Regions from separate parts of the uncultured Candidatus Kuenenia sp. genome, predicted to be linked through region 2. Evidence: riboswitches for the same ligand, from Rfam matches in the RefSeq annotation. Region 2 holds a riboswitch; each other region holds the start of a gene.
What was found. Region 2 has a riboswitch for cyclic di-GMP ahead of QZT26_RS03820 (tetratricopeptide repeat protein). Riboswitches for the same ligand answer to the same signal wherever they lie in the genome.

Region 1 (4,698 bases), on a different contig from region 2:
TCGCATCGAACAACTGAAACCTTTGTTATCTTTAACATGAAATAAAGATTAGATAGTTTATGGGGACATTTTTACCGGTTACCATGCGGCTATTTACGGAAGGATAGGTAATAAAATACCTCATAAATTAAGAACTCTCAATAGGTTGAGGTAAACACCTCCCCTGCTCCCTTTATTAATGTGGAATACTGTACAGTCGGCAAATTGCAGATTATGGACGGTGGAAGGTAGAAATTATTATAAAAAACACAACTTATTGAGAAGTTACATAAATTACTCTTATTGTGATGAATTATCCTATACTATACTCAAGGGGTTCACAAAATGTGATTTAAGAAATGCTATAACTATTTATGTCAACAAAAGTTGAATCTAATTTTAGAAATCCCTATTTGTGAGCTCTTACAGTATAATTCCCTATGGATTTCCCATGTAGTTTATTATTTTTTTGCTTGCAATAGTATATTATTTTATCGCTATTCTCAGGGTATTCAAGTCATTCTTCTTTTTATTCCTTTTGATAGTTTTTTGAGTAACTATTCAACGTAATATATTAAATTGCAGAAACACGACTCGTTACCAAAAACCCCTGTTTGGGAATGCCTGCATTTGCGTTGCGCTCAGACAGCTTGATGGGTAGCACTGATAATCTTGTTTGTCAGTAAAATTGCTTCAACTCATAACAACACGGACAAACAGAGTTTGTCCGTGCCACCTATTACGATGAATTTTATTGTTCTTCTTTCGAGAACCTTATTTGTTGTAACACTTTAGTTTTTTGAAACCGTAGGGGCGAAGCATTTGCATGTTTGGGCATGAACGCATGTATGCCAGTTATTGCAAATGCTTCGCCCCTATATCGTGCGGCAAGACAATGTTATTATTGGAATTTTTCAAAAAATTAAAATGTTAGTATTTGTTTGACCATATTTATGGACAAGTTCCTAGGCGAAAACGTCAACATTTTTACCAACACCATCAGGATTAGTTGCTCCCTTATCTGTCCGCACACTTTCAGAATCCCCAATAAGCTTTAAAATTGTAGCGCCTTCCGTTTTCATTGACTCCATGGCTTGTTTTGCCATAACCACGTTATTCGACATGCTTTGCGCAAGATTTGTCAACGTATTATCCATAATAATCTCCTTTTCACCTCCTAAGTGATATCAAATTTTGACCAAACTATCTTATCGGCAGCAGCTTTTATTACTAATCAACCCTTTTTAATAGTCTGCAACATTCCCAAAAGGAAAAGCCTCCCAACCTCTCTTTCAAGAGGTTGGGAAAGGTTTTTTCCTTTCTCTACGATACCTCTAACCGAATAAAATCTTTGATTAACCATTCAAATTTAATCTCAATCCTACGATTGTTCATTAGCGTCGATTTTTCCCTTTTCCCTTGTCCTTGCCTTTATCGCCATCATCATCGTCTTCGTCTTCATCGTCGTTGTCATCGTTTTTTCCCTTCTTACTTCCCTTCACCTTAACGGTATCGCTTCCCTCGAATTTTGTACCATCTGATAATTCCCCTGTAATGGTAAATTCAACACTTTGTGATTCACTTGTTTTTAAATCTAAACCAACTTCTAAATCACTTATATTAAACTTGACCTTAAGTTTATTCTTTTTTTCATCACAATCAATTGCAACAGCACCTTCACACACTACTGTTTCACATACTATATCTTCGATATTATGCGTGGAAGGTAGTTTTATATTGGCAATAAACTTACCGTTACTATTAAGATTTATCGTCTTTGACTGGAAGCTCACATATGCCTCTATTACAGAAGGCGTCTCGACTGGTGTTGATGTGGGAGTTGCAGAAGGTTCTGTTGGCGTTGCCGCAGGCGTGGCAAATGACGTTGGTGTAGGCGTTATTTCGGCATCAGTAATCAAACCTCCCGGAACCAGCAATTCAACATCATCCCCGGATATCTCTGCCGAAACTTCCAAAACAGAGGTTGAGTATGGCGCAACAGTTGCGGTAGGCGTCACAACGGGCGAGGTGGTTGCAATTGGAGATGCCGTTGCAACAGGAGTTGGAGAACCTGCCGGCAAAGGAGAAGCAACGGCAATGGGAGAAGGCGTTGGGGTTCCTGTAGGGGAAGCCTTTTCGTTAATAACGACGCTTACAATCTCCACTTTATCGCCTGATTGAAGAACAAGGGCCATATCCTCCAACGCAATTCCCTCTTCAATCTCAAATGGAAATTCATATGGCTTTGCGATATCGTTCACTTCTGTTTCAATTACCAAGGCACATGTTTTATTGGCATACAGTAGTGTATCAAGATGTATTAAATTGGATATTGATAATTTTACTTTTCCATTTTTGTTTATTTCAACACTTGCATCTAATTTGTCTCCATCAAAAGCGCTTGAATCACTGACGGTAAGGCTGGTTTTATAAAGGGTATCCGCTCCAGCCCCCTCCACTACAAACGACAAATAAATACCTGTAAATACAATCGTCCATACACTTAAAACTAATTTCCTTTTCATCATTTTACTCCTTTCCAAAAAAAATTTCTCTAACAAAAACAACAATTTTATACCCATTGTAAAATAAAAAAACCCAAGACAATATGCCACATATGCCTTGGGTTTTGGGTTATCTTAAAAGCCTATTGAAATCTTGAACCTAATCAATAAAGCATCACATTTTATAAAAGGGATTCAACCGTAAGTTTATAGCTAAACCTTTTACAAACAAAATACTTACCGGCTCAGCGCCTGATCAATAAACAGCTTTTACACCATTATAGGTGGCAACCTGGCATTCTTTCCAAAAAATAAGACCCATGGCTTTGCGTCCCAACCTCACGATTGGTTTGCCTTTGTATGCACACTTTTACCAAAATACATTAATTAGTCAAGAAAATTATCGCGGTTTGGCAAAAAAAATATTTTAAAATATTTGTAACTCTTTAGTCTTTTTAAAAAGACTTTAACTTTTATGTTTACAACACACATTCCGACACCGAGGGAGGATGTGTGCAGTAAGCATAGCAACAGTTCAGCCGGTTTGAAATGTATGTGGAATACAACTTGGTTAAGAAATATTTACGGTCTCACTCGAAACCACTGGCTGGCTAATAGTACCGGTTTGATCTCTGTAACCACAAAAAAGTCACACTGCTTAACTCCTTATTGTAAACCTCTATCATCCCCCTTTTCTCATGAATGCTCAATCTGTGTAGATTTTTTTTAAGCCATTCGTTCTCCACCTTCAATTTCCTTATTTGCCGATACAACTCATCTATTACTTTCTCCTTCTCTCCGACTAACTTCGCCTCCTTCTCCTGAAATATCCCACCTAATCCTTCTATCGCTCGTTTACGCCATTTTGCTATTTGCGTCCTATGCATTTCGTACTGTGATGACAACTCTGCTAGCGTTTTTTCATCCCTGATCGCTTCTAATGCCACTTTTGCCATAAATTCTGTATTAGAACTCTTTCTCATTTTTCAGACCTCCATTGTTATTCTATCCTACCCAAAATGCATCTTAACTACTGGTCTGAAAATGCCAGTCAATTATAGTTCGCAAAGATATCTGCAGCGGTTGATGAACTCTTAACGAAAACAATACGGCGCAATGGCAACCAGCTTGTTGAAAACCAAACAGCGTTTACTCCCCATAGCCTTGATTGAAATGTTATGCACTTGTTTTATTAAATGAGTGGACTTTATTTTCAATTCTGTTTTTTCCGCTCGCTTTTATTGTGTACATGAGATTATCAGCTTCTTTTATTAATTCATTCAATTTGCAAGATTCGGAGCATGTGACAAGGCCTATGCTAAAAGTCACCGGCCAATTATTTTCATGCACCATATCTAAAAGAGCATGTCGTAATTTATTTAAAGCTGTAATAGCACTTTGAGCATTTGTTTCTGGCATTAGAAGTGCAAATTCATCACCTCCGAGTCTCGATACTGTATCAATTGATCGAATGTTTTCTTTTATTGTGCCAGCAACTACTTGCAAGAGTTTATCACCGGCACTGTGACCAAGGGTATCATTTACCTGCTTAAAATTATCGATATCAATATAAGCAAGTGACAATGTGTGAATAAATCTTGCAATTCGTTCTATTTCTTTTGTAGCTATTTCATAAAAAAAACGCCTATTAGCCACTCCCGTTAAAAAATCGTTTCGCGCCATAGATTTTTCCTTATTTAACAGATTTCTGACTTTGTCAATGGAGGAGGTAACAATTAAGAAGAACCCTAACCGCATAATCGAGTTCCAGACAGGAATTATATAATGCGAATATGCATGACCAGAATTGATGTCTGCCAGATACCATGTTATTGCACTGAAAACAGAGATTACGACTCCATATCTTCGCTTGGCGAACCACGTTGCCATTAGCACAGGCAACAGATAAAAAATTGAAAACGATATCTCGGAACCTGAGGCATAGTCTATAATGCCAAGAAAAACAACCAATAAAGAGCTGCTTGCTGCGATTATTATTTTAGGCATTCTATCCATATATTTCAACAGTAGTTTCATCTTATGGCTCACCTAATTGGCAGTTTGTTTTTTGCATAACAATGACGTAAAAAGAGAAGTAGAGTGTCGGGAGGTGAAGGGTATTATAAGTTTTTTTTATACACTTCACATATTGATTTAATAGTAAAGAATCCAACCGCAGGTAATTCAGGAGACACCATACATAATTCCTGCGCTA
Region 2 (4,698 bases):
GTGCAGGATTTTTCAGAGCAAAGTAATCCAGGATGTTTTCTGCAAGGGAATCGGCATTTTCAGGTGAATCTGCCGTGACCCAGTGAATATCGGAGAAACTTCTAAACCAGGTCATTTGCCTTTTTGCTAACCGGCGCGTGCCTTGTTTGATTGCATTGACTGCATCCGGAAGCAAATAATTCCCTTTCAGTAAATCAATAACCTCCTTGTATCCAAGCGCTTGAGAAGCTTGTTTACTTAATCCCAGGGGGTTACTTATCAAAGCTTTCACTTCATCAATAAGACCCCGCGAAAACATATCATCCACGCGCGATTCTATACGCCGGTACAATTCTTTGCGATCATGCATAATCGCAACAACAATGCAATGGTACTTCGGATTTTTATTCCCAAACTGGGTTTGGTAAGAAGAAATGCTTATCCCCGTTTGTTGAAAAACCTCAAGCGCCCTGATTATCCTTCTCTGATCATTGGAGTGTAACCGGCTGGCGGTCTTTGGATCAATTGTTTCAAGCATATGGTATAAAGACTCTGTTCCTTGTTCTTTTGCGATTGTTTTTAACCGGTTCCGATATTCCCAATTTGCCGGAGGACCGTCAAATAAACCATCCATGATCGCTTTAAGATAAAGCGCCGTGCCGCCGACAACAATAAAGGGTTTTTCCTGTTCATAAAGATTATTCGTGATGATTTCAAAGTCTTTTATATAATTTCCCACACTGTATTCTTCCCACGGTTCCCTAATATCTATTAAATAATGGGGAATTTTGGTTCTTGTCTCAGCGCATGGCTTTTCCGTCCCAATATCCATGCCACGATAAATTAGCATAGAGTCGGCGGAAACAATCTCTGCCCCGGTTTTTTCAGCTATTTTCAGGGCTATTTGCGATTTTCCACTGGCAGTGGGGCCGGTTAGTATGCAGATTGTATGTGACATAAAATTTTTATTTTCTGTTATCAAAAGCCAGGATGTTTTTATTATATTTTTTAGGGGACAGCCGTAACAGCATTATACAAAATGATTTATAATAAGCAAAATAAATGTAATTCCGGCTTGTTCCCAAAATTCGTTCTTCTAGTTCCTACGCCCTGCGTCACATCAAAGTAAAGGCCATCGAATAATATGAAGCCTGTGCCACCAGACATAAAGCGTCTTGAATTCACACCTCTCCCACGGTAATTAATCAACCTGGGTACTTTCTGACAAAAAAAACACTTTAAGAGTTCTGACATTAAGAGCAATAACCGAATAAAGTTGCTACCAAACCCAGCCTAATTTAAAATTCCGTACCCTTTGCCATTTTTGCATTGTCTGATCCTCTGTTTTTCTTTAACGGGTCAAAAAAATTGTTTGAGGTAATTGCTGCTACATTTTGCATTCCATTTCCCATTACCGTTGCTATTTTCGAGGTGCAAACCATTTCGCATGCCGGCATGGAGCATAAATTGAGGATGCCGAAGATGATCACACCACAGAGGATTGTCCCTTTAACAAATCCTAATACCGCGCACAATACATTATACCAACCGCCCATTTTCAAATTGTCGACCATGTTTTTGGGAAAATCTGAAATAATTGTGGTTATAAGCGCTGCAAGGCCGAACAGGATGAAATAACTCAATACATTGTGCAATGAAACCGAAAACACATTGCAGAAGATGTTGCTTATGACTGCATGGTAAAAAAGCGCCACACAAAAAGAGAGAAACAAACTACAGATTCTAAGAATTTGGCATATTGGTCCGTCAACAAAGCCAAAAATCACTGAAATACAAAGGACTACAGATAGTATTATATCAATCCAATTCATTTATAAAAATCCCCTCTGAACTCGCCAAAATGGTATTGCTAATTCAAAGCGTTTAAAATTTCCCGGCACATTTTATTATAGGAATACAATGAAAGGACAAAATGGATTCTGAGGATAATTTCCTCTTTTTTTGCTGTTTCGGGATTTGAACAATACTGTAAATATTGAGCGTGTATAATACTCACCTGTACATCCTCCTGAAACGGGTTTGATGCAATGGATTGTTTTAAGGCTTGTTCTGCGGCAGAATAATTTGAAATGAATAAATACATTTCCCCCAGTTTGTTGAGGATTATTACTTCCTGCGGATTCAATTCAGAAGCCCGTTTCAGAAGCATGATAGCCTCATTGCTATTCCCTAATTGGGCGTAAAGACTTCCCAGATTAAACATTGCCTTTACATAATGAGGGTCTTTTCCCAAAACAAGCTCATATTCTCTTATCGCATCGTCAAACATGTCATGTGTATCATAGAGAACTGCCAGGCAGAAATGCGGAAAAATGGCATCAGGGTAGCGTGCGATAGTCTTTTTATATTGTTCTATTGCTCCGTTGTAGTTACCTTCCAATTCCAGAATTTTAGCAATATTAACCAGCGCCTCAATATTTTCAGGATTTATTGTTAAGGCTTTTTTGTACATTTGTTTTGCGCTGGCAAACCGAAACATTTTTTCATAAACATAGCCAAGATTGTTAAGTGTTTCTGCGTTATCAGGTTCTAATGAGGCTGCTTTTTGCAGATAATGGAGCGCCTCGCCGTAATCGTTTCTGGCAAGGTAGATAAATCCCAGTTTTACATAGGCGTCAGTGAAGGCACTATCACTCTTAAGGCTTTGTTTGTAAGCATCTATTGCTTGTTCCGAATTGGGGAAAAGGCGGTCATATTTTTTCCCTTCCGCAAACAATTTTCGTGCTAATATTTTCTTGTTCATTGTGGTAGACATGATAATAGAGTAGTAAAAAAATTTACCGAAAAGTATGCAGCATACTTGCTGCCGTACCGGTATGATTTGATAGTATTCAGCAGCATATTAAAATCATTTTGCGGAAAAACCTCCTTTCATCAAAAGAAAAAGACCCGGGGCAGATATTGGCATCTTACGTCCGGGTCTTAGTTACACAATGAGAAGGTAAATACCTTATTATTTAAAGTTCATAGATCGGGTATTGCCGGATTCATTGTTACCGCCGCAATACCCGCGATAAAGCATACAAAAGCTATGCAAGATATGTTGTGAACATTAAATAAACTCTTTTACCGACTGAATTTGGCGACCTGGCATTCTTCTTTCCTGAAGACCCATGGCTTTGCGTCCCAGCCTCACAATTGGTTTGCCTTTTTTCAAATTGTTTTTGTTTTTTGTTACATTATATTTTTTTACAAGTATGTTTCATCTCCTTATCTGATAGTTGCAGTTATTGGAAGTAATCGGTAAACAATCGTAACGATTTAGTCTTTTGAAAAAGTAAAAACGCCGTTCCCAGATTCCGGCTTGAGAACCAGGGCTGAATCCGCTTGCCTTTGGCAGCGGCTTTGTTCCGTTGTATATGCTAGTCCGGTTGGATTTTAAAAATAAAAAACCAACGGCTTTTGTTTTTACCCACCCCTTAGTCCTCTCCGGGAAGGGGATTGCGGGAGGTTCTCCCAAGAGAGGACTTTCCCAATTTCCCTTATTGGCAGAACAAACGTTTACGCTTGTCATCGCAATGCCAGGCAAGTATGCCAGGTCTACCACAGGGGCAGGGGTGGGGTGGAGGTTGTTTTTTCACCAAAAAATCGTAACACTTTAGTCTTTTGAAACTGGAGATAATTATTTGTAGTGCAACTAGGTTAGTCGCATTGTCTTGAACATATACTATGCCTTATCGCACTGCTTTTTTTTGGTGCGACGAACCTCGTAGCACTACATTGTTGTAGTTTTTCAAAAGACTAAAGTGTTACAAAAAATCTGAAACAATTACACACTAAATATCCTTCTCTCCTTCAACCATAAAAAAAGACCCATGGCAGATTTAATATCTGACGCATGGGCCTTAGCATTTTTTTTACTTTGCAAAAAATAAAATAGCTTTACCTTTTAACAAAGCAAAAGTTCCTTTTACGCTAAATCTGGCAACCTGGCATTCTTCTTTAAGAAAGACCCATGGCTTTGTGTCCCAACCTCACGATTGGTTTACCTTTTTTCAAAATTGTCTTGTACTTACCCGTAGCTTCTATCACAAACAAAAAAGCAAATCAAGCAAAAAACTATAATGCTTTTATTGTCAGGGAATTAATTCCTGTAAACAGAGTACATTATACCATTCTTGTTTAGTAAAAATGTTATAGCGCCATCCCGATGTGTTTGAGTTGTTACGACATGGTAATCATTTAATGTATTGGTTGTCATGTGGGACACCGTATTATGCTGCGAGTTGATAAAGGCATATGACGGCTGAACCCTATTGATAAACTGCGGCAGGTTTACTGAATAAGAGCCGTGATGCGGTATCTGCACAATGTCTGACCTGATGGCCTGCTGTTCTGATAAGAGTGTGTTTATCCCTTGCTTTTGAATATCACCACATAAAAGAATGGAATGCCCGGAATATTCAATCTTCACTACGCAGGAATTATCATTTGTTGATAAAGAAGATGAAGGGGAAAAAGAGGGATGGAGTATCTTTATCGTTACGGGTTCAAAACCTTTTATCTCTAATCCATGGGAAAGCGCAGCGGTATGAATATTTTTTTTATGGAGACGTTCGTGTATTATACGGCCTGTTTCCGATTGGAAAAAATATGGTTGTGAATACACTCGTTTTACGTTGAATCTTTCGATGATTGAAGGCAAACCGCTCCAGTGATCATTGTGTTCGTGGGATAAAATTACCAGGTCGATTTTTT
Region 3 (4,698 bases), on a different contig from region 2:
GAAGGGTGGCTTTGCGATAAGTGCGCTGACAAACATGCGTGCGGCGAGGAGATGTTTCTGCCAGTGGTTAACTCTCCGAGAGTTGGGATGTGTGCATATACGGGATAAGGATATAAAGGTAGCTATTAAAAAGAATCGTAACTATTCAGCGAATAAATTAGGACTTCGGCGGTTTTTTTAAAGAGAATACCGAACCGCAGAACAAGGAATATCGAATATTGGGAGCATACCAGATTTTTTGTAAAATGCCATTAGCGGGGGAGGAGAAGAATAGTAACATAAGCATCCAGCTTGAGGTCAATGTACAAGTAGTTAACCAAAAATCGAGAATGTTCCCATTCCAAACAGGGATTTTGTGATTTTGGGCATTGGAATTTTACCGCAGTACACGGCTCCATTATACGCATAAACGCGTAGATTCAGGTTGCAAACTAATGTCATTAAGTTAAGGATATTTGATTAAAAACAACCCCCTTTATCCCCCTAGTTTAAGGGGGACTTTTCTGGCAGATTGCTTAACTTAATGACATTGGGTTGCAAACACGAACCCGCCGGTGTTTTTTCAAAAAACTAAAGTGTTACATTTTTTGTATTATCCTGTCGTTTTTTGATTTTCCCGTTAATGTTTAACCCGGTATTTTTCCGGGATTCCACCGCTTAAAATGGCTTCTTCTATTGCGCCGGATTCCACTGGGAGTATTTCATCTATTTCTTTCAGCCGGACTGCATACCACACATTTGGCCAGATCAATCCCCCTGTTTTTTTTAATTCCTTTAATCCTTCTTCGGATAATTCATTCTCTTGTACCTTATTCCACCCTTTTGTTGAATATTCAGCAAAATAGCCTTCGGTATATCCCGTGGAAGTAAAATGTTCCTTTGTGCCATAAACAAATTCAACCTCATCGGGCTTGGCCTTTATTCCTCTTTCTTTAAGCCAAAGGATAACGTCCTCCTCTATATAATTATAAAATCTTTGTTTAGCGTCTTTTAGGTGTTTTTCAGGATTAAGTATCATCGTTTCTCCTTTCTTGATAATCGAATTTAAAGTAGGGGCGAAGCATTTGCCATAAATTGTCACAAATGTGTGCATACCCAAACTGGCAAATGCTTCGCCCCTACAATTTAAATATGGTAAGCGTTCTCTCTTTATAACAAAAAAAGGGGGTACTATTCAAAAAGAATATTGCATCCTTTTCTTTTTTCGTCTGAAAAATCCGGAAAATCATTACGGTGCTATGTAGGTATCAGTACCATTCCCCGTACCGGAATAAATATCATCATACGTTGAACCATTGTAATATCCGCAGGTGGTAGTGCCCTTCCATTCCACATGACCATCGAGGTACAGCACATTTTGCCCGGTTTCATTATGATTGCTAGAAAGACCACTTGTGGAGGTTCCTTGTTTATCCGCTGCCAGCGCAACACCAGGATCATCTGCTGCTGTGTGATTATCATCATAACCATAACTACAAGTAGCCTCGCTAAATGTTGTATTGGCAGTTGTAATTGTATCTGCAGGTTTTAATCCTAAAATGGCATCCTCTGTCACATCACTATCACTTGGGCAACGAAATATTTTTCTGTCAGTAATATATGTATTAAACAATTGTCCCAAGGAAGTCATACCTGTACCCTTATTGGGAAAAGCTTCACCATTATCATTGGCAAACATATTCAGCGCCAGTCCAATCTGTTTCAAATTTGATGCGCATTGCGTCTTTCGTGCCGATTCACGCGCCTTACCAAGCACCGGCAGCAGTATACCGGCAAGGATGCCGATAATGGCAATTACCACCAGCAGCTCAATCAGGGTAAAACCCGCATTCCTCCACTTTCTAAGTTTTAACATTTGTACTCTCCCATTAAAAAAAGTTGTTTAAGACAACACCATCACAAAATACATCGAATCGGCGCCTAAACGTAAAAAATATACTCATCACTTATCTTCGTGTTAAAAAAATGCCACCGTTCGTATATCTCAATCTGTTTTTTTACCTTATTTATTCAAAAAAAAAAGACCCAAAACCATAGTAATGCAAAAGGCTTGGGTCTTTATTATAATGCACGTTTACCAGAAGCACTTTGTTAAGATTTCCCGATAATTTTCTATAAGTCTTAAGCATTTTCAGTATTATGCGCTACAATCTGCTTGTGATCTCTGCAATATAGTGAAAGCGTAATGAATGGCCCGAAAATTCTTATCCTTCTCACAAAGTGCGAACAGCTCAATTCGGCAACCTGGCAATCTTTACGTATAAAGAACTCACGCTTAAGACCCATGGCTTTGCGTCCCAAACTTGCGGTTGGTTTGCCTTTTTCAATCGATGAAATATTCGGCGGTACTGTACCACAAAGAAAATAAATGTCAATTATTATTTCCCTTAAGATAGAGCAAAAACATTTTTTCCCGGTATTATACTATTACGGTGTATAAACCTTTCGTGTATTATGGTTAAAATCTTTTTGGTTACGGAGTTGCGGAGCTTTTGTTATATTTAATTTTGTATTCATGCCATTGCAGGTATTTTGTTATACTTATGCAAAAAGTAAATGGGAAGAATGGCCTTTTTTTCGTTATCACAATAAAGAAAAAACAATATCGCTGGAAATTTTTTCGTAATAAGATATACACTGCAAATAAACAAAGAGTCGTTTATTCCCTATAATAAAGTATGGGAGGTTGATATAACATGCGTGAAGCAATGTTTTATGAAAAACTCGGCGATTGTAAGGTAAAATGCCACCTTTGTAATCATACATGTGTGATTACTGATGGCAAAAGAGGCATTTGCCATGTCAGGCAAAACTTCGGGGGGACGTTATATTCTCTCGTGTATGGAAAACTTATTTCGGAAAACATAGACCCGATAGAAAAAAAACCATTCTTTCACTTCTATCCTGGGTCAACTTCTTACTCTGTAGCAACGGCTGGGTGTAACTTCAGATGTCTTAATTGCCAAAATTATGAAATATCACAACTCCCCAAAGATTCAGACACGATACCCGGCAAAGAGGTGCCGCCGGAAAAGATTGTTGAAGACGCCCTGGAGTATAACTGTAAAAGCATTGCCTACACCTATACAGAGCCCACTATTTTTTTTGAATATGCGTATGAAATTGCACAATTGGCCTCTTCAAGGTCAATTATGAACGTGTTCGTAACGAATGGATACACGACGTATGAGGCTTTGTCAACTATACAACCCTGTCTTCATGCGGCAAATATCGATTTGAAAAGTTTTTCCGACGAAACGTATAAGAGGATTTGCGGGGCAAGACTTGAACCCGTGCTGAATTGTATTCGTGCTTATAAAGAATTGGGCATCTGGATAGAAATAACCACCCTTATCATTCCCGGAATTAATGACTCCGACTCGGAATTAAAACAGATTGCCGGATTTATCAGGAGTGTAGGACCTGAAATCCCCTGGCATGTTAGTCGCTTTTATCCAAGATGCCGGTTGCCCGATACACCGCCTACTCCTGTTGAAACATTGAGAAGAGCGCGTACGATTGGTTTGGAGGCGGGACTGCGTTACGTTTACGAAGGCAATGTCCCCGGCGAAGGGGGAGAAAATACGTATTGTTATCAATGCAATAAAATGCTCATCAAAAGATATGGCTACCAAATCCTTGAAAATAATATTACCAATTCAAAGTGTTCGAAATGTGGTGCAGTTATTGACGGTATTGGCATGTGATGTTTTACGCAAAAAGTCCCTGAAGGTAATACGGTATATGCCTTAAATAGTGAATGATACATCATTTTGTGAAAATGTTACTCATTTTTTGTGTTGCTTCTTTTTTTCAAACAGAACAGGAGAGTGTATGATAAAGTTCAAAAATATATTATGTCCTATAGATCATTCCGAATGTTCTTACCTTGCTTTAAAATATGCGGTTTCTCTGGCATTAAAAGATGAAGCAAAGTTGTATATTATGCATGTAATCGATACCCGTGCATATGATACGGAAATATACAAATTTAGTCCGTACAACCTTGATGAGGCAACGATGGCAAAAATTCACGCCGATCTGTTAAAAAGTCTTCCGGAGGGCACTACCGATTTGTTAGAAGTGGAAACAATTGTTGAAAAGGGGATACCTTTTAACGAAATTGTCAATAAGGGCGAAAAGCTGGAGATGGATATCATTGTAATTGGTACTCACGGCAGGAGCGGCCTCGCCCATGTTATGATGGGAAGTGTGGCGGAAAAGGTTGTACGCAAGGCGCCATGCCCCGTGCTTACGGTAAGAATTCGTCCATCCGCCAACGTTGTCTGAAAAAGCATGCCTACTGTGGCAGGATCTTGTGAATAAAAAAACCATTGCAGCACATGAACATGAATACGTTCTTTGCCGCAATGGTTTTTAAAAAATGATGCCTTTCAAGAGGAAGATTTAACACTTTTGCTTAACGTCATTAAACTTCCTTCCCGTTTGGGGACGCCTGCGAATGCCAGGATAATACTTATACAGAATAACTTCCCGTATGCCTGTCGTGTAATTCACTGATTTTGGATTTATTCCAATTGGATACACGGCTGTAATACCCCACAATTCTTGTTATCCCGTAAAGGCGCGTGGTATTTCCTGTTTCGAGTGAATCTATTACATAGCCCAAATCTTGTCTGATAACCGCATCGATACTGATTGAATATGCACATTCTGCCCTGTGGTTGATAATCTTTA

Region 1: it holds a riboswitch for cyclic di-GMP, as region 2 does, so the genes downstream of both, QZT26_RS01120 (hypothetical protein) here and QZT26_RS03820 (tetratricopeptide repeat protein) in region 2, are expected to answer to the same signal.
Region 3: it holds a riboswitch for cyclic di-GMP, as region 2 does, so the genes downstream of both, QZT26_RS09765 (type II secretion system protein) here and QZT26_RS03820 (tetratricopeptide repeat protein) in region 2, are expected to answer to the same signal.

What each region holds. Positions count from the first base shown of each region.
Region 1 covers NZ_CAADGZ010000003.1:28,837-33,534, forward strand. Annotated here, with positions in the region: gene QZT26_RS01110 (DUF362 domain-containing protein) at 1-38, opposite strand, end outside; gene QZT26_RS01115 (hypothetical protein) at 945-1,136, opposite strand; gene QZT26_RS01120 (hypothetical protein) at 1,374-2,507, opposite strand; cyclic di-GMP riboswitch class I at 2,767-2,848, opposite strand; gene QZT26_RS01125 (hypothetical protein) at 3,095-3,466, opposite strand; gene QZT26_RS01130 (GGDEF domain-containing protein) at 3,660-4,166, opposite strand.
Region 2 covers NZ_CAADGZ010000013.1:16,526-21,223, reverse strand. Annotated here, with positions in the region: gene miaA (tRNA (adenosine(37)-N6)-dimethylallyltransferase MiaA) at 1-937, opposite strand, end outside; gene QZT26_RS03825 (CvpA family protein) at 1,278-1,811, opposite strand; gene QZT26_RS03820 (tetratricopeptide repeat protein) at 1,850-2,743, opposite strand; cyclic di-GMP riboswitch class I at 3,079-3,158, opposite strand; gene QZT26_RS03815 (hypothetical protein) at 3,372-3,602, shown strand; cyclic di-GMP riboswitch class I at 3,921-4,000, opposite strand; gene QZT26_RS03810 (DNA internalization-related competence protein ComEC/Rec2) at 4,085-4,698, opposite strand, start outside.
Region 3 covers NZ_CAADGZ010000056.1:9,826-14,523, reverse strand. Annotated here, with positions in the region: gene QZT26_RS09775 (plasmid pRiA4b ORF-3 family protein) at 1-108, shown strand, start outside; gene QZT26_RS09770 (hypothetical protein) at 620-1,018, opposite strand; gene QZT26_RS09765 (type II secretion system protein) at 1,229-1,855, opposite strand; cyclic di-GMP riboswitch class I at 2,236-2,329, opposite strand; gene amrS (AmmeMemoRadiSam system radical SAM enzyme) at 2,697-3,707, shown strand; gene QZT26_RS09755 (universal stress protein) at 3,835-4,290, shown strand; gene QZT26_RS09750 (anaerobic ribonucleoside-triphosphate reductase) at 4,478-4,698, opposite strand, start outside.